DNA from 3 places in the Pseudomonas sp. NPDC087336 genome. Region 3 is predicted to be linked to each of the others. Evidence: predicted binding sites of a transcription regulator. Region 3 holds the regulator's gene; each other region holds the start of a gene.
The links. Region 3 encodes sigma-54, which starts transcription at its own class of promoters, with help from an activator protein. Its sites were predicted from a motif close to ANTGGCATNNANNTTGCTNT; they were not measured.
Positions count from the first base shown of each region.

Region 1: a site for sigma-54 is predicted at 2,655-2,674, ahead of ACIO0C_RS28005 (circularly permuted type 2 ATP-grasp protein). Genes of this name have one in related genera too.
Region 2: a site for sigma-54 is predicted at 4,116-4,135, ahead of flgB (flagellar basal body rod protein FlgB). Genes of this name have one in related genera too.

Region 1 is NZ_JBIUYA010000041.1:4,988-10,625, forward strand. It holds gene ACIO0C_RS27980 (methyl-accepting chemotaxis protein) at 1-431, opposite strand, end outside; gene ACIO0C_RS27985 (hypothetical protein) at 611-1,141, shown strand; gene ACIO0C_RS27990 (PLDc N-terminal domain-containing protein) at 1,224-1,415, shown strand; gene ACIO0C_RS27995 (hypothetical protein) at 1,552-1,785, shown strand; gene ACIO0C_RS28000 (ribonuclease E inhibitor RraB) at 2,004-2,348, shown strand; gene ACIO0C_RS28005 (circularly permuted type 2 ATP-grasp protein) at 2,707-4,116, shown strand; gene ACIO0C_RS28010 (alpha-E domain-containing protein) at 4,129-5,079, shown strand; gene ACIO0C_RS28015 (transglutaminase domain-containing protein) at 5,076-5,638, shown strand, end outside.
Region 2 is NZ_JBIUYA010000063.1:8,878-14,515, reverse strand. It holds partial or broken gene ACIO0C_RS30940 (ribonucleoside-diphosphate reductase subunit alpha) at 1-982, shown strand, start outside; gene flgE (flagellar hook protein FlgE) at 1,102-2,451, opposite strand; gene flgD (flagellar hook assembly protein FlgD) at 2,484-3,206, opposite strand; gene flgC (flagellar basal body rod protein FlgC) at 3,222-3,662, opposite strand; gene flgB (flagellar basal body rod protein FlgB) at 3,666-4,073, opposite strand; gene cheR (protein-glutamate O-methyltransferase CheR) at 4,344-5,171, opposite strand; gene ACIO0C_RS30910 (chemotaxis protein CheV) at 5,218-5,638, opposite strand, start outside.
Region 3 is NZ_JBIUYA010000014.1:86,796-92,433, forward strand. It holds gene rapZ (RNase adapter RapZ) at 1-266, opposite strand, end outside; gene ptsN (PTS IIA-like nitrogen regulatory protein PtsN) at 269-733, opposite strand; gene hpf (ribosome hibernation-promoting factor, HPF/YfiA family) at 746-1,054, opposite strand; gene ACIO0C_RS16090 (RNA polymerase factor sigma-54) at 1,130-2,623, opposite strand; gene lptB (LPS export ABC transporter ATP-binding protein) at 2,808-3,533, opposite strand; gene lptA (lipopolysaccharide transport periplasmic protein LptA) at 3,533-4,081, opposite strand; gene lptC (LPS export ABC transporter periplasmic protein LptC) at 4,068-4,640, opposite strand; gene ACIO0C_RS16110 (KdsC family phosphatase) at 4,649-5,173, opposite strand; gene ACIO0C_RS16115 (KpsF/GutQ family sugar-phosphate isomerase) at 5,173-5,638, opposite strand, start outside.

The DNA.
Region 1 (5,638 bases), on a different contig from region 3:
GCATAGTTGGCAACACGCTCGCCGAACACCTGGCCCAGGCTTGGGCCATGGGCGATCAGCGCAACCCGCTGACCATCCGCACGGGTGACGACTTGGGCGCCGATCGGCAGGTCGTCACCGAAATACGGCAATGAATTGATCTCGACCCAGCCGTTGGCGTCGGCCAGTGCCTGCAGCGGCTGTCCGTTCAGCCGCGGTACCTGGTCGTGTTCGAACATCAGCAGGTTCTCGGCCTTGGGCAAAGGCTGCCCGGCAGGCCAGGCCGCGAGCAATCGCGCCTGGGCCTGGGCCGATGCCTGGGCGGCATTGCTGCGGGCTTGTTGCTCGAGTTGCACGGCATACAACACCAGCAGTAGCGTGGTGACGAAGGCGACGGCATTCACCGCCCAGAATTTGTACTTCAGCGAGATGTTGCTAAGCCAGGCACCCATGGAGGTCTTCTCTGATAGCGGAAACAGTTTTGGCAAGGTGCCATTATTGTGCCGCTATTGTTTGGCTGAACGCTTGATGCAGGTCAAGATTGCGAGCCCTGTTTGCAAGCCGCCATCGTCGGGCGTAATGCGCTATCCTGCGCGCCCTGAAAATTGACTTGCTACAGGATCTGCCCCCCATGAAAGCCGCCCTCATCGAACTCATCAGCAACATCAGCTCCGGGTGCATGGCCGATGACGAAATCGAGAAAGTCGCTGACGAAGCGGCCCAGGCCTACGCAGATCCTGCGGCTTTCCTCGGCGCCAACCCGGACATCAACTACGACGACAGCTTTCCGATCCCGCTGGGTGAGTGGGTGGTCGTTGGCAGCCTGCCCGAGACCGTGCTGTTCCAGGCCGACACCTATGTGGACCTGTTTGCCCAGATCGTCGCCTCGTTCGGCCCGGGGGTAGAGTTCAATCTCAAGCCCAAGCAATTGGCCAAGACCGAAGCGCTGACCGCGCTGAATCGCATCCAGGTGCAGATGAGCAGCCTGAACAAGGAAAATGGCGGTTACACGCTGATGAACTTCAGCCAGTTGCTGGACGATGAACTGCAAGTGGTACTGGTCTACGGCAATGCCGTGCCACGGGTACTCGAGCTGTGCGCCGAAGCCGGCATCGCCGCCGCGCCCTCGCTGGAAGCCTTGAAAGTGTCGATCCACGTCTGAACCGTCAAAGCTGTCAAAAAAAGGGAACCCTGGTCAGGGACGGCTATCCTAAGAGGGCATATCACTCTTCGGGAGCGTCATCATGGGTTCCACGTTCAACAGCCTGGTGGGCTTGATCATTCTTGCCTTGGACATCTGGGCAATCATCAACGTGTTGAAAAGCGGTGCCGAAACCGGGATGAAAATCTTCTGGGTGCTGTTGATCCTGTTGCTGCCGGTTCTGGGCCTGATCATCTGGGCGATTGCCGGTCCCCGGGGGAACGTGCGCATCTGACAGGGGTCACCGTCTGAACGGGGCGTCAGGCAGCCTTTGCTGACGCCTGCTATTGTTGATTCGCCGGAACATTTACCCCGCGTCCAGGGTCGAGATAGGTGTAAGCCCATCCATGGGTTTTATCGAGGAGGCACCGATGCAAAAGTGGAAAGTCACTTTCGTGGATGATCATGGTGAATTAATCGACGAAGTCTTCGAGTGCGAGGAGTGCCCGAGTCACGAAGAGGCCGCCAAACTCATCAAGGAACGGTTGCTTCCCGTGGCCGCCGAACTGGATCTGAACGATCTGGAGGGGCGCACTTGCGATGCAGGCGTCAAAAGCCTGAAATCCCAGAACAGTATTGAAATTCGCAGCATCACCCCCGTCTGAACCTCTTCTCGTTATCGACTACAGCAGAACCAGGCCTTGGCAGCGGCTCTATCTTGGGGCTACTCTGCAATCGAGATCAGCGAATGAATCGCTAAGGTCTGGTCTTGTCAGCTCCATGCTTGTTTCCCGTCGGCATCTGGTTGCCGATTGGTGCGCACCTTTGGGTTCGCACACAGGGAGTACGGAAAGTCTATCCATCAGTTTGAGGAGGACGTTTCATGAGCACAGCCTATCAAGAAGACATCAGCAGCAGTGTGCTGCGCCGCATGAAAGAAGGCGGTTTTGACTTTTCCCGGTTCCATCCCATCGAGTTCTACGCCATTTTCCCGGACGAGGAGCGGGCACGCAGGGCGGCAGGTCATTTCCACCGTGGTGAATCCCTGGATGCGCAAGTCAGTGTGCGCGACGATGGCGCCTGGGCGCTGGAATTGTGCAAAGTCATGTATGCCACCTACGACGACATTGGCGATTTCGAGCAGGGCTTCGAAGCCGTGGTCGAGCCACTGGGCGGCATCATTGAAGGCTGGGGTGTGAAACAGGAGGTACGAGGGCGACTCGCATAAACTTATGAACAGTTACAACCAGCAATGACGGCTGACCTTCGGGTTGGCCGTTTTCGTTTTTGCCGAAGGGAAATTCAACACGGCTTTGTAGGAGCCCGGCTTGCCGGCGAAGGCGTCCCCGAGAGTGACGCATGACTTAATGACGCCTTCGCCGGCAAGCCGGCTCCTACAGACTATGCTGGTCACAGGCGACAACAACGCCTTGCAATGAAGCGGGGGCAGTCAGGTTGGGGCATTTACCGCACAGGATTGGTGCGGTGTTCGCATAGTGATTATCCAACCGATTGAAATCTAAGCGTTTCTGCCGATGGCACGGGCCTTGCGAAGGCCTGGATGTCCGGGTGACAAGGAGTACGGCATGATCCGCACCTATTTTGATGAGATGTACGATGCCGGCGGCCAGGTCCGCCCGCATTATCGGGAGTTTGCCCGTTGGCTGGCCGAGACGCCTGACGAGCTTCTGGCACAACGGCGACGCGAGGCCGATCTGTTATTTCATCGCGCCGGGATTACCTTCACGCTCTACGGTGATGAGCAGGGGACAGAGCGCCTGATTCCCTTCGACACCATCCCGCGCAGCATCCCCGCCAGTGAATGGCGTGTGGTCGAGCGCGGCTGTATCCAGCGGGTCAAGGCGTTGAACATGTTCCTCGCCGACCTGTACCACGAGCAGCGCATCATCAAGGCCGGGATCATTCCCGCCGAGCAGGTGCTGGCCAACGAGCAATACCAGTTGGCAATGCAAGGGTTGGACTTGCACCGCGATATCTATTCGCACATTTCCGGCGTCGACCTGGTACGCGACGGCGACGGCACCTACTACGTGCTCGAGGACAATCTTCGTACACCGAGCGGCGTCAGCTACATGCTCGAAGACCGCAAGATGATGATGCGACTGTTCCCCGAGCTGTTTGCGGCCCAGCGCATTGCCCCGATCGACCATTACCCGAACCTGTTGCTCGACACCCTGAAAAGCTCCAGCCCCATCGATAACCCGAGTGTCGTGGTGCTGACGCCGGGGCGCTTCAACAGCGCGTTCTTCGAGCATGCGTTCCTGGCGCGGGAAATGGGCGTCGAGTTGGTGGAGGGCGCGGATCTGTTCGTGCGGGACGACAAGGTGTTCATGCGCACGACCGACGGGCCGAAAGCCGTCGACGTGATCTACCGCCGTCTCGACGATGCGTTCCTCGATCCGCTGGCATTCAATCCCGACTCGATGCTGGGCGTGCCGGGGCTGCTGTCGTCCTATCGTTCCGGCAATGTCGTGTTGGCCAACGCCATCGGCACCGGGGTGGCGGACGACAAATCGGTGTATCCGTTCGTCACCGACATGATCCGTTTCTATCTGGACGAAGAACCGATCCTGAAGAACGTGCCCACGTGGCAGTGTCGTAATCCTTCTGAACTGTCCCACGTTCTGGCCAATCTGCCAGAGCTGGTGGTCAAGGAAACTCAGGGCTCCGGCGGCTACGGAATGCTGGTGGGGCCAGCGGCGACCGCTGCGGAAATCGAAGCCTTCCGCGCACGCATCATCGCCAAGCCCCATGCTTACATCGCACAGCCGACGCTGTCGCTGTCGACCTGTCCGACCTTTGTCGAAAACGGCATCGCGCCACGCCACATCGACCTGCGTCCGTTTGTATTGTCTGGCCGTGAAACCCGGGTCGTGCCCGGCGGTTTGACCCGTGTCGCCCTGCGCGAAGGCTCCCTGGTGGTGAACTCCTCCCAGGGCGGCGGAACCAAGGACACCTGGGTGGTCGAGGATTGAAGGAAGCCTGACATGTTAAGTAGAACTGCCTCGGATCTGTATTGGATGTCGCGTTACCTGGAGCGGGCGGAAAACCTCGCACGGATGCTCGACATCAGTTATTCGCTGTCGCTGATGCCCCAGGATGGTCGCGGTAACGGCTTGCACGAATTGGCCATGCCGTTGCTGATTACCGGCACCCTGGACGATTACCTCGAACGCCACGGCGAGCTGCATGCCGAACGGCTGTTGCATTTCTTTGCCCTGGACGCGGCCAACCCGGCGAGCATCTACAGTTGCCTCGGTGCCGCACGGGCCAGTGCCCACGCGGTGCGTGGCCGCATCACCGCCGACATGTGGGAAAACATCAACGCCACTTGGCTTGAGATTCGCGGCATCGCCGGACAGGGCCTGAGCCGCTACGGCATGAGCCGTTTCTGCGAGTGGATCAAGGAGCGTTCCCACCTGTTTCGTGGCGCCTCCTACGGCACCATCATGCGCAATGACGCGTTCCGCTTCATTCGCCTGGGGACGTTCATCGAAAGGGCCGACAACACACTGCGCCTGCTTGATGCCCGCTACGAAATGGCCGGCGATCAGGCCGAAGCGGTCAGCGACGGCACGGCCCACGCCTACTACCAGTGGAGTGCGTTGCTGCGCGCCTTGTCGTCTTTCGAGGCGTACACCGAGATCTACCGTGACGCCCCCGGTGCCCGGCATGTGGCCGAGTTGCTGCTGCTGCGGGCCGATGTGCCGCGCTCCTTGCGGGCCTGCACCGAAGAAATCGACCAGATCCTCGCGCAACTGCCGGGGGCCAATGGCCGCCCGGCACAGCGCATGGCAGCAGAGATCGACGCGCGATTGCGCTACACCGGCATCAACGAAATCCTCGACGAAGGGCTGCATGCCTGGCTGACCGAGTTCATCCCGCTGGTACGCCAGTTGGGTAACGCCATTCACAGTTCCTACCTGGAGGCTGCATGAGACTTTCCATAAGCCACGAGACCACCTATCACTACGAGGATCAGGTGCGGGCGAGCATCCAGTACCTGCGACTGACCCCCCACGACAGCGAGCGCCAGCACGTGCTCAGCTGGCAGCTTGATCTCCCGCGGCCGGTGCGCGCGCAACTGGATCCGTTCGGCAACATCCTGCACGTGCTGACCATGGACGAGCCTCACGAGGCGATCATCATCGGCGCCCGAGGCCAGGTCGACATCGACGAGTTGCGCGAGGCTGAGCACGAGAGCCAGTCGGCATTGCCGTTCCTGCGCTTCACCCGGCTGACCGAAGCCGACCAGGCGCTGCGCGCGTTCGCCGACAAGGCCTGCAAACAGCGCCGCGATCGTACGGCGCTGATCGACTTGATGCATGGCCTGAACCAGCACATGACCTACACGCCGGGCGCCACCGAAGTGGACACCAGCGCCGCGCAGGCTTTCGCCGGACGTTCGGGCGTGTGCCAGGACCACACCCACGCGTTCCTCGCCTGTGCCCGCAGCCTGGGCGTGCCTGCGCGTTATGTGTCGGGGTATTTGTACAG
Region 2 (5,638 bases), on a different contig from region 3:
GATCGACATCAACTACTACTCGGTGCCGCAAGCGAAGAACTCCAACTTCAAGCACCGTCCAGTGGGTCTGGGCATCATGGGCTTCCAGGACGCGCTGTACCTGCAGCACATCCCTTACGGTTCCGACGCTGCCGTCGAGTTCGCCGACAAGTCGATGGAAGCGGTCAGCTACTACGCGATCCAGGCTTCCTGCGACCTGGCTGACGAGCGTGGCGCCTACGAGACGTTCCAGGGCTCGCTGTGGTCCAAGGGCATCCTGCCACTGGATTCGCAACAGATCCTGATCGAAGCCCGTGGCCAGAAGTACATTGATGTCGACCTGAAGGAATCCCTGGACTGGGCACCGGTTCGCGCCCGTGTGCAGAAAGGTATCCGTAACTCGAACATCATGGCCATCGCACCGACCGCAACCATCGCCAACATCACTGGCGTATCGCAGTCGATCGAACCGACCTACCAGAACCTGTATGTGAAATCGAACCTGTCGGGCGAATTCACCGTGATCAACCCATACCTGGTCCGCGACCTGAAGGCTCGCGGCCTGTGGGACTCGGTCATGATCAACGACCTGAAGTACTACGACGGTTCGGTGCAGCAGATCGAGCGCATTCCACAAGAACTCAAGGAGCTCTATGCGACCGCGTTCGAAGTGGACACCAAGTGGATCGTCGACGCGGCCAGCCGTCGCCAGAAATGGATCGACCAGGCTCAATCGCTGAACCTGTACATCGCTGGCGCTTCGGGCAAGAAGCTGGACGTGACCTACCGCATGGCCTGGTACCGTGGTCTGAAAACCACCTACTACCTCCGTGCCCTGGCCGCGACCAGCACCGAGAAATCGACCATCAACACCGGTAAGCTCAACGCTGTTTCCAGCGGTGGCAACCACGGTGACGACTCGGTCCTGGCAGCACCAGCCGGTCCTGCTCCAGTGCCGAAGGCTTGCGCCATCGACGAGCCGGATTGCGAAGCTTGCCAATAAGCTGAGCCGGTAACACAAAACCCCCGACAGGCCCCTGGCTTGTCGGGGGTTTTCTTTTGATCTAAAAAAAAGCCCCTCTTGCGAGGGGCTCCTTGTGCAGCGGTTTCAGCCAGTCCGCATCAGGCCATCTGAATGATGGTCTGCATGATGGTGCTCTGGGTAGAGATGGTCTTGGCGTTCGCCTGGTAATTGCTTTGCGCCTTGATCAGGTCGACCAGTTCATTGGTCACGTTGACGTTGGACTCTTCCAGGGAGTTGGAGCGGATCGTACCCAGCGAGCCGGTTTCCGGCGCATCGTAACCCGGGATGCCCGAGGCGTAGGTTTCTTTCCAGCTGGTACCGCCGACCGGTTGCAGACCTTGTTCGTTGGTGAAGCTGGCCAACGCCAACTGGCCAATCGGCTTGGTCTGGTAGTTGCTGAAGTTGGCCAACAGCACACCGCTGCCGTCGATGGTCAGGTTGGTGATCTGACCCGTGGCATAACCGTTCTGCACGGGAATGGAGCGTGCGGTGTCGGCGTTGAACTGAGTCGTGTTACCCATGGAAATCGTCAGGCCGTCCGGATCGGCGGCCGCACCATTGGCCGTCCAGACGCCATCCTTGACCGAGCCCGGGGTCCAGTTGGTGATTTTCAGTTCATTACTGATCACCGGGCCAGGCGCTGGAACGGTCGGAGGCACGGTGGGTGGAACCGGCGTGCTGACCGACACCAACTTGCCCGATGTGTCGAAGGTCATCGTCGAAGCGATTGGCGGTGTCGCCGCGTTTGTCGGGTCGCTGCCGTCCGGATTGCGACCGTCGATCAGGGTATAGGTATCCCACGTGTTCGGACCAGTCTTGACCATGTATTGATCCATGGTGTGCTGGTTGCCCTGAGTGTCGAATACCGGAGTACTGAACTGCTTGCTGAAGGTCTCTGCCTTGCTTGGGTCGAACTTGTTGGTCGCCACCGTCTGATCGATCACTGGAGCCGTAGAGTTCAGGTTGATCGTCGACGACACCGTGGTGGTGGATTTCGGCGCCAGGTTGGAGGTGTCGATGCGCAGGTCAGTCAATACACCGTTGACAATCTTGCCATTGGCATCCACACCGTAGCCTTGCAGGCGCGCGGTACCATCGCTGTTGGTAACGTAGCCTTCCTTGTCGACCTTGAACGTACCGGCACGGGTATAGGACAGCGAGCCGCTGTTGTTCAAGACGAAGAAGCCTGAGCCATTGATGCCCATGTCCAGTACGTTACCGGTGGCGCTGATATCGCCCTGGGTAAATTGCTGGGAAACGTTGGCCAGGCGCACGCCGCTGCCGACGACCTTGCTGCCCGTGCCCAGTTTGGTCGCCGAGTACACGTCTTCGAATTCTGCGCGGGACGACTTGAAGCCGGTGGTTGCCACGTTGGCGATATTGTTACCAGTGACGTCCAATTGTTTGTTGGCAGCATAGAGACCGCTAAGGCCGATGTTGAAAGACATATTCCACTCCTTTTGTGCCGCGTTAATCGGCTCTATATACCAATGGTTTGCACTTTGGACAGGGCGACACTGCCGAGCCCGGCCAGGTTGAGCATCAACTCACCGCCGGTCTGACTGATGGTCACGCTGTTGACCGTTGCCGGCAGGTTGGTGACCAGCGCCACGCCCTTTTCATCGATGGTGGTGTTCGCCGCAAAGGTATAAGTACCCGAATCAACGACGTTACCGGCATCGTCCTTGCCATCCCAGGTGAAGCTGCTGGTGCCGGCTTGCTGATCGTCCAGGGTGAGGGTGCGGACGGTCTTGCCATCCTTGTCGGTGATTTTCACCGCCACTTCAGCCACCGACTGCGGTATGACAACCGCGCCGGTCATGCCCTTCGTGGTGTCGATCACGGCCTTGTCGCCCGGCGCGATGACTGAACGCCCCACCAGCGCCGAAGCCTGCAACGCCTGGGACGAGTTGTAGTTGCCAGCGATGCCGGACACGGTATCGTTGAGCGTGGTGATGCCTTCCAGGCTGCTGAACTGCGCCAGCTGTGCCACGAACTCGCCGTTGTCCTGAGGCTCCAGCGGGTTCTGGTTTTTCAGCTGGGTCACCAGCAGTTGCAGGAACGCATCCTTGCCCAGGGCCTTTTTGCCCGTGGCACTACCGGCCGCCGATGCCAGGCTATCGGAATTGGTAGTGGTCTTGATCGACGAGTTGGCCAGGATGTCGTTGAGGCTCGGAGCACTGGTGGTATCGGTAACACTCATCTGAATCGCCCCTTATCACTGACCGAGGGTCAGGACCTTCTGCATCATGGTTTTGGCGGTATTCATCATTTCGGCGTTGGTCTGGAACGAACGGCTCGCGGAAATCATGTCAGCCATTTCTTCCACCACGTTGACGTTCGGGTAGTAGACATAGCCCTTGGCATCGGCGGCCGGATGGTTCGGCTCGTAGCGTGCATCAAGATTGCTTTGGTCTTCGACCACGCCCAGTACCTGTACGCCTTGACCGGCCGCGTCCTGGTTCTGGAACAGGGAGTCGCCACCGCCTTGAGCGCCCTGGAACATGGTGGCGAATACCGGGTGACGTGCACGGTAGGTCTGGTCGATGCTCGACGAGACAGTCTCGGCGTTGGCGATGTTCGAGGCCACGGTGTTCAAGCGTGTGGTCTGGGCACTCATGCCGCTACCGGCAATGTTGAAAACACTGGATAGAGACATGACTTACTCTCCGCGCAGGGCTGACACCAGCCCTTTGAATTTGCTGTTGAGCAGGGTGAAGCTGGCCTGGAAGTTGACCGAGTTTTCCGCGTAGTTCGACTGTTCCAGCTGGGCATCCACAGTGTTCTGGTCGATCGACGGTTGCATCGGCGTACGGTACATCAGCGACTCGTCGCCATTGCCCAATCCCTGGGCCTCGATATGACGGCTATTGGTCATGTTCAAGGCGAAGGTGCCATTTTTGGCCTTGTCGTTCTGCGCCTCGAGCACTTTCGAGAACTCCAGGTCCCGAGCCTTGTAGTTCGGTGTGTCGGCGTTGGCAATGTTGTTGGCCAGGACTTCGGCACGCTGAGCGCGCAAGCCCAATGCCTTTTCGTGAATACCGAGCGCTTTATCGAAGCTGATGCTCATGGCGGGAAACCTTCGGCTGACCTGATTTTTCGTACGATAGTCATAGCAAGCGTCATGCCAATTCATAACCCCCCGTAAACCGGGGCTTTGCGGGCACCGGTCCAGAGGGCAGCGACAGAAAAGCGGCAAGCGGTTTCCGCTGGATGCCGCTTTTCTGCCGCGTCACACCCGTTTCCGGCTCCTGCAGGTTTAGGCCGTATCGGCGAGAAATCATCAGGCATAAAAAACGGGAACCCCTGAGGGCTCCCGTTTTTTGATGCAACCAACCGGTCACTTCGCCTGGTAAATAATCCCCGGGCTGCACTGGACCATCTGGTAATGATCCGGCAATCCGTTCAGCGCTTCGGAAGCACCGAGAAACAGATAGCCACCCGGCTTCAACGTGCTGTGAATGCGCAACAGGATGTCCTTCTTCACTTCGGCGGAGAAGTAGATCAGTACGTTGCGACAGAACACGATGTCGAACTTGCCAAGGCTCGCGTAGCTGTCCAGCAGGTTGAACGAGCGAAACTCGACCCGGCTCTTGATCGGCGCCTTGATGGCCCAGCGCCCCGGCCCCTTGGGGTCGAAATAACGCTGCAGCCGCTCGGGAGATAGTCCGCGACCGATGGCCAGGCTGTCGTACTCGCCGGTCTTGCAGTTGTTCAGCATGGTGCCGGACAGGTCAGTGGCCACAATCTGCACGCCCATCCTCAACTGCCCGGCATTGAACCGCTCGAACTCATCGATGGACATCGACAGCGAATACGGTTCCTGACCCGACGAGCACGCCGCCGACCAGATCCGCAGACGCTGGCCGGGACTTGCCTTGATCGCCTCGGGCAGCACCTTGTTCTTCAAGACTTCAAACGGATAGGTATCACGAAACCACAGGGTTTCGTTGGTCGTCATCGCATCCACCACCATCTCGCGCAACCCGCTACGCGGCTGGGTCTGAATGCGCTGGACCAGCTCACCCAGGGACTTGATGCCTTGCTGCTCCATCAGTTTGTTGAGACGGCTGGAGACCAGATACTGCTTGTTTTCACCGAGCAAAATGCCACAGGCTTTTTCCAGGAACACCCGGAACTGTTCGAAATCCAAATTACCCGTAGACAATGCTGCCGCCTCTAAAATCGTGTTGACTGCCGGGGGCCGGACGCCCCTAGCTGAAGTCTGCTGCTTTGATCCGGTCGACTACCCGGGATGCCAGGTCATCAGGACGGAATTTGGCCAGGAAATCATCGGCACCGACCTTCCTGACCATCGCCTGATTGAACACACCCGACAACGAAGTATGCAGGATGATGTGAAGCTTTTGCATTCGGGGGTCGTTGCGGATCTCGGCCGTGAGGGTGTATCCGTCCATTTCCGGCATCTCGATGTCGGAAATCATCATCAGAAACTCCTCCTCCGGCTTCTTGCCCTCGTCGACCAGTTTGCGCAGGTAATCCAGCGCTTGCCGACCGTCGTTCAACGCCACCACTTCAACACCGACCGTTTGCAGGCACCGGGTGACCTGCTTGCGCGCCACCGACGAGTCATCGACCGTCAGCACCCGCAAGGAGAGCGCCTTGTGCTGGGTT
Region 3 (5,638 bases):
TACAGGACATCACACTGGATGTGGCGACTGCGCACTTCGGCCAGCAACTCGGGGAACCGCGACAGGTGGCTTGGCAGGTTGCGTGCATCGATGGATACGGCAACCAGCGGTTGTGCCAGCTCGGTGTGGATCAGCGCTCGCTCGGCCAGTTCGGGCAGCAACCCCGCCGGCAGGTTGTCTATGCAGTAGTAGCCGTTGTCCTCGAGGACGTCGAGGGCGGTACTTTTACCCGAGCCGGAGCGGCCGCTGACGATGATCAAGCGCATGATTACTGCCCGTTTTGCTCGCTCAGGACAACCTGATACAAGGCTTCATTGCTCGGGGCGCTGCGCAGTTTGTCGCGCACGTCCTTGCGGTCGAGCATGCTGGCAATCTGGCGCAACAACTCCAGGTGCGCATCGGTGGCGGCTTCCGGGACCAGCAGCACAAACAGCAGGTCAACCGGGGCGCCGTCGATGGCGTCGAAATCGATGGGGGCATCCAAGTGCATCAAGGCGCTGATGGGTGCGTTGCAGCCCTTCAGGCGACAGTGGGGAATGGCGATGCCGTTGCCAAAACCGGTCGAGCCCAGTTTTTCACGGGCAATCAAAGCCTCGAAGACATCTTGCATCTCCAGATCCGGCACTTCGCGATGGATAAGGTTGGCAATTTGCTCGAGGGCTTTCTTTTTACTGCCGCCCGGCACGTTCACCAGGGAACGGCCGGGGGTCAGGATGCTTTCAAGTCGGATCATGGGTTGGGAGTGTTAACGACCCGTAGCGCCCTGGAGGAGGCTCTGGGTCTTTTCCTTATGCTTTTTGAGTTGTTTATCCAGCTTGTCGGTCAATGCGTCGATCGCCGCGTACATGTCGGTATGTTCCGCGTTGGCGACCACTTCATTGCCGGGAATATGCAGCGTGGCTTCGATTTTCTGCTTCAGCTTTTCGACCGTCATCGTGACCTGCACGTTAGTGATCTTGTCGAAATGTCGCTCCAATCGTTCGAGTTTTTCGCCGATGTAGGAGCGAAGAGGTTCGGTCACTTCCAGTTGGTGTCCACTGATGTTGACTTGCATACAGCTTCTCCTTCGTTGCCAGTGCATAAAGCGGCAGATCCAGATGATCTGCCACTGGAACGCTGTGGCGTGGCCCTACATCAACCGCTTGCGTTCGCTCGAAGGCGCGATCCCCAGGGATTCGCGGTACTTGGCGACGGTGCGGCGGGCCACCTGAATGCCTTGTGCCTCCAGTAAACCAGCGATCTTGCTGTCACTCAACGGCTTTTTCTGATTTTCCGCAGCTACCAGTTTTTTGATGATCGCGCGAATCGCCGTGGACGAGCATTCTCCGCCTTCGGAGGTGCTGACGTGGCTGGAGAAAAAGTATTTCAGTTCATAGATTCCCCGAGGGGTATGCATGAATTTCTGCGTGGTGACCCGTGAAATCGTCGACTCGTGCATGCCGACTGCTTCGGCGATGTCATGCAGGACCAATGGTTTCATCGCCTCGTCGCCGTACTCCAGGAAGCCGCGCTGATGCTCGACGATCTGCGTGGCCACTTTCATCAGGGTTTCGTTGCGGCTTTGCAGGCTCTTGATGAACCAGCGGGCTTCCTGCAGCTGATTGCGCATGAAGGTGTTGTCGGCGCTGGTGTCGGCACGGCGAACGAACCCTGCATACTGGGCGTTGACCCGCAGGCGAGGCACCGACTCCTGGTTGAGCTCCACCAGCCAGCGTTCGTTGTCCTTGCGCACGATCACGTCGGGAACCACGTATTCGGCTTCGGTCGACTCGATTTGCGAGCCCGGGCGCGGGTTGAGGCTCTGGACCAGTTCGATGACCTGGCGCAGTTCATCTTCCTTGAGCTTCATGCGGCGCATCAGCTGGCTGTAGTCGCGGCTACCGAGCAAGTCGATGTAGTCGGTGACCAGGCGCTTGGCTTCGGCCAGCCAAGGTGTCTTGGCGGTTAGCTGGCGCAATTGCAGCAGCAGGCATTCGCCCAGGTTGCGCGCACCGATACCGGCGGGTTCGAATTGCTGGATGCGGTGCAGGACGGCTTCGATTTCGTCCAGTTCGATGTCCAGTTCCGGATCGAAGGCTTCGAGGATTTCCTCCAGCGTCTCGTCCAGATAACCCTGGTTGTTGATGCAGTCGATCAGGGTCACGGCGATCAGGCGATCGGTGTCGGACATCGGTGCCAGGTTCAATTGCCACAACAGGTGGCTTTGCAGGCTCTCGCCGGCCGATGTGCGGGTGGTGAAATCCCACTCGTCGTCATCGTTGCTCGGCAGGCTGCTGGCACTGGTCTGGTAGACGTCTTCCCAGGCGGTGTCGACAGGCAGTTCATTGGGGATGCGCTCGTTCCAGTCGCCTTCCTCGATGTTATCGACGGTCGGGGCGCTTTCCTGGTATGAGGGTTCCTGGGTGTCGGTACTGGGCTGGTGTTCGGCGTTGTCGGCCAGTGGGTCGGAATTATCGAAGTCGTCGCCTTCTTCCTGGCGCTCGAGCATCGGATTGGACTCCAGGGCCTCCTGGATTTCCTGTTGCAGGTCCAGGGTCGACAATTGGAGCAGGCGGATGGCCTGTTGCAGCTGCGGTGTCATCGTCAGCTGCTGGCCCATTCTCAAGACTAGCGATGGTTTCATGGCAGGGGCTTAACACCTTATTCGCCGGCGCACATGCGCCATCCACTACAGGGCGCCGGAGCGCCAAACTTAAGCAAATTATATGCCCGAAACTGCGGCGTTTGCCTAGAGCGCTGTAACAATAAAAAAAGATTGATTTTTTATTGCGGCAAGCGCTCGGCCGACCCGCCGGACACCGCGATGCTTACAGGCGGAATTCATGCCCCAGGTACACTTCCTTCACCAGGTCATTGGCCAGGATGGTTTCAGCGTCGCCTTCGGCGATCAGTTGGCCATCGTTGACAATATAGGCGGTTTCGCAGATATCCAGGGTTTCACGGACGTTGTGGTCGGTGATCAGCACGCCGATCCCCTTCGCCTTGAGGTGGTGGATGATCTGCTTGATGTCGCCTACCGAGATCGGGTCCACGCCGGCGAATGGTTCGTCGAGCAGGATGAATTTCGGGTTGGTGGCCAGTGCCCGGGCGATTTCCACGCGGCGGCGCTCGCCACCTGACAGGCTCATGCCGAGGCTGTCGCGGATGTGGCTGATGTGGAACTCCTGCAGCAGGCTTTCCAGTTCCTTGCGGCGACCGGCCTTGTCGAGTTCCTTGCGGGTCTCGAGGATGGCCATGATGTTGTCGGCCACCGACAGTTTGCGGAAGATCGATGCTTCCTGCGGCAGATAACCGATACCCGCCTTGGCGCGACCGTGCATCGGCTGGTGACTGACGTCGAGGTCATCGATCAGCACGCGGCCCTGATCGGCCTGTACCAGGCCGACGATCATGTAGAAGCAGGTGGTCTTGCCGGCGCCGTTGGGGCCGAGCAGGCCGACGATCTGGCCGCTGTCGATGGACAGGCTGACGTCACGCACGACCTGGCGGCTCTTGTAGCTCTTGGCCAGATGCTGAGCTTTCAGAGTTGCCATTACTGCGCCTTTTGCTCGTCGGTTTTCTTTTTCGGCTGGATCACCATGTCTATGCGCGGACGCGACTCGGTCACCTTGCTGCCCGTGGCGCGACCGGCGCTGGCCAGTTTTTTCTCGGTGTCATAGACGATCTTCTCGCCCTGGGTGGTGTTGTTGTCCTTGTCGACGACCTTGGCCTTGTCGATCAGCACGACGCGGTTTTGCGTGGCGTGGTACTGGATGGTTACGCCCCAGCCTTGCACAGGCTTGGCGTCGCCTGCCGTTTGCAGTTGCTCGAAATAGGCCAGGTTGCCCACCGAGGTCACTACGTCGATGTCGCCATTGGGGGCGCGGGTCATGGTCACCTTGTTGCCGGTCACCTTCATCGAGCCCTGGGTGATGATCACATCGCCCGTATAGGTGGCTACGCCGTTCTTGTCGTCCAGTTGGGCATCGTCGGCCTGAATGCGGATTGGCTGCTGCTGATCGTCCGGCAGAGCCCAGGCGCTCACGCTTCCCAGTGCTGCGCCCAGACTGAGCAAAATAGGGAGGGTTTTAACGAGCCTCATACTGTCCTCTTACGTTCGATAGCAGGTGTATCCTGCTTTCTTTCAAATACGCCTTCATGCCCTTGCCGGTCGATACACCGCCAGCGCCGTCGATTCTAACGTCTTGCTCGGTCTGCGCATATTGCTGCTGCGGAAACACGGTCATGCGGGTGGTGGTGATCAGCGTCCTGCGGTTTTTCTCGTCGAAACGGGTAATGCGCACCGAATCGATCAGTTCGACCTGTGTGCCGTCCGGATTGACTTCGCCTTTTTCGCTCTGCACGTGCCACGGGAACTCGGTGCCGCGGAACATGTTCAGGTCGGGATTGGTCAGCAGCGTCACTTCGGTGGCTTTGAGGTGCTCGACCTTGTCCGACGTCATCTCGTATTGCAGCCTGCCGTCCGGCAGGAACTGCACGCTGTGGGCGTTGGTGGCGTAATAGTCGATCGCGCTCTCATCGACGTGCACTACCGGCTTGTCGAGAAAGCGTTCCGGGCTGATGTTCCAGTAGCCGACCGCGGCGAAAATCGCCGTGATGCTACCGAACAGCATAATGTTGCGAATCTTTTTACTTGGCATGATCTGGCTCACAGGTACGCGGCGTTGGCCTCATCGAGGCGGCCTTGGGCGCGCAGGATCAATTCGCAGAATTCACGTGCGGCACCTTCGCCACCGCGGGCTTGGGTGGTGCCGTGGGCGTGCTCGCGCACGAAACTGGCGGCGTTGGCCACCGCCATGCCCAGACCGACGCGGCGGATCACCGGCAGGTCCGGCAAATCGTCACCGAGATAGGCAACCTGCTCATAGCTTAGGCCGAGTTGCGCAAGAAGCTCGTCGAGTACCACCAGTTTGTCTTCGCGCCCCTGATACAGGTGGGGAATGCCGAGGTTCTTCGCGCGTCGTTCGACCACCGGGGTTTTGCGGCCGCTGATGATGGCGGTTTGCACGCCGGCCGCCATCAGCATCTTGATGCCCTGGCCGTCGAGGGTGTTGAACGTCTTGAATTCGCTGCCGTCTTCGAGGAAGTACAGACGCCCGTCGGTCAGGACGCCGTCGACATCGAACACCGCCAGTTTGATCTGTTGGCCGCGTTGCAGCAGGTCCGTGCTCATTACATTACTCCCGCACGCAGCAAGTCGTGCATGTTCAGGGCACCGACCGGGCGATCTTCGCTGTCGACCACGACCAGCGCGTTGATTTTGTGATCTTCCATTATTTTCAGGGCCTCGGCGGCGAGCATTTCGGCGCGGGCGGTCTTGCCATGGGTGGTCATGACCTGGTCGATAGTGGCGCTGTGGATATCGATGCTGCGGTCCAGCGCGCGACGCAAGTCACCGTCGGTGAAGATCCCGGCCAGCTTGCCGTCGACCTCGAGTACCACGGTCATGCCCAGGCCCTTGCGGGTCATTTCCATCAGCGCATCCTTGAGCAGGGTGCCGCGCTGTACTTGCGGCAGCTCTTGCCCGGCGTGCATGACGTTTTCCACTTTCAGCAGCAGGCGTCGGCCCAGTGCGCCGCCCGGGTGGGAAAAGGCGAAATCCTCGGCGGTAAAACCGCGAGCTTCCAGCAACGCGACG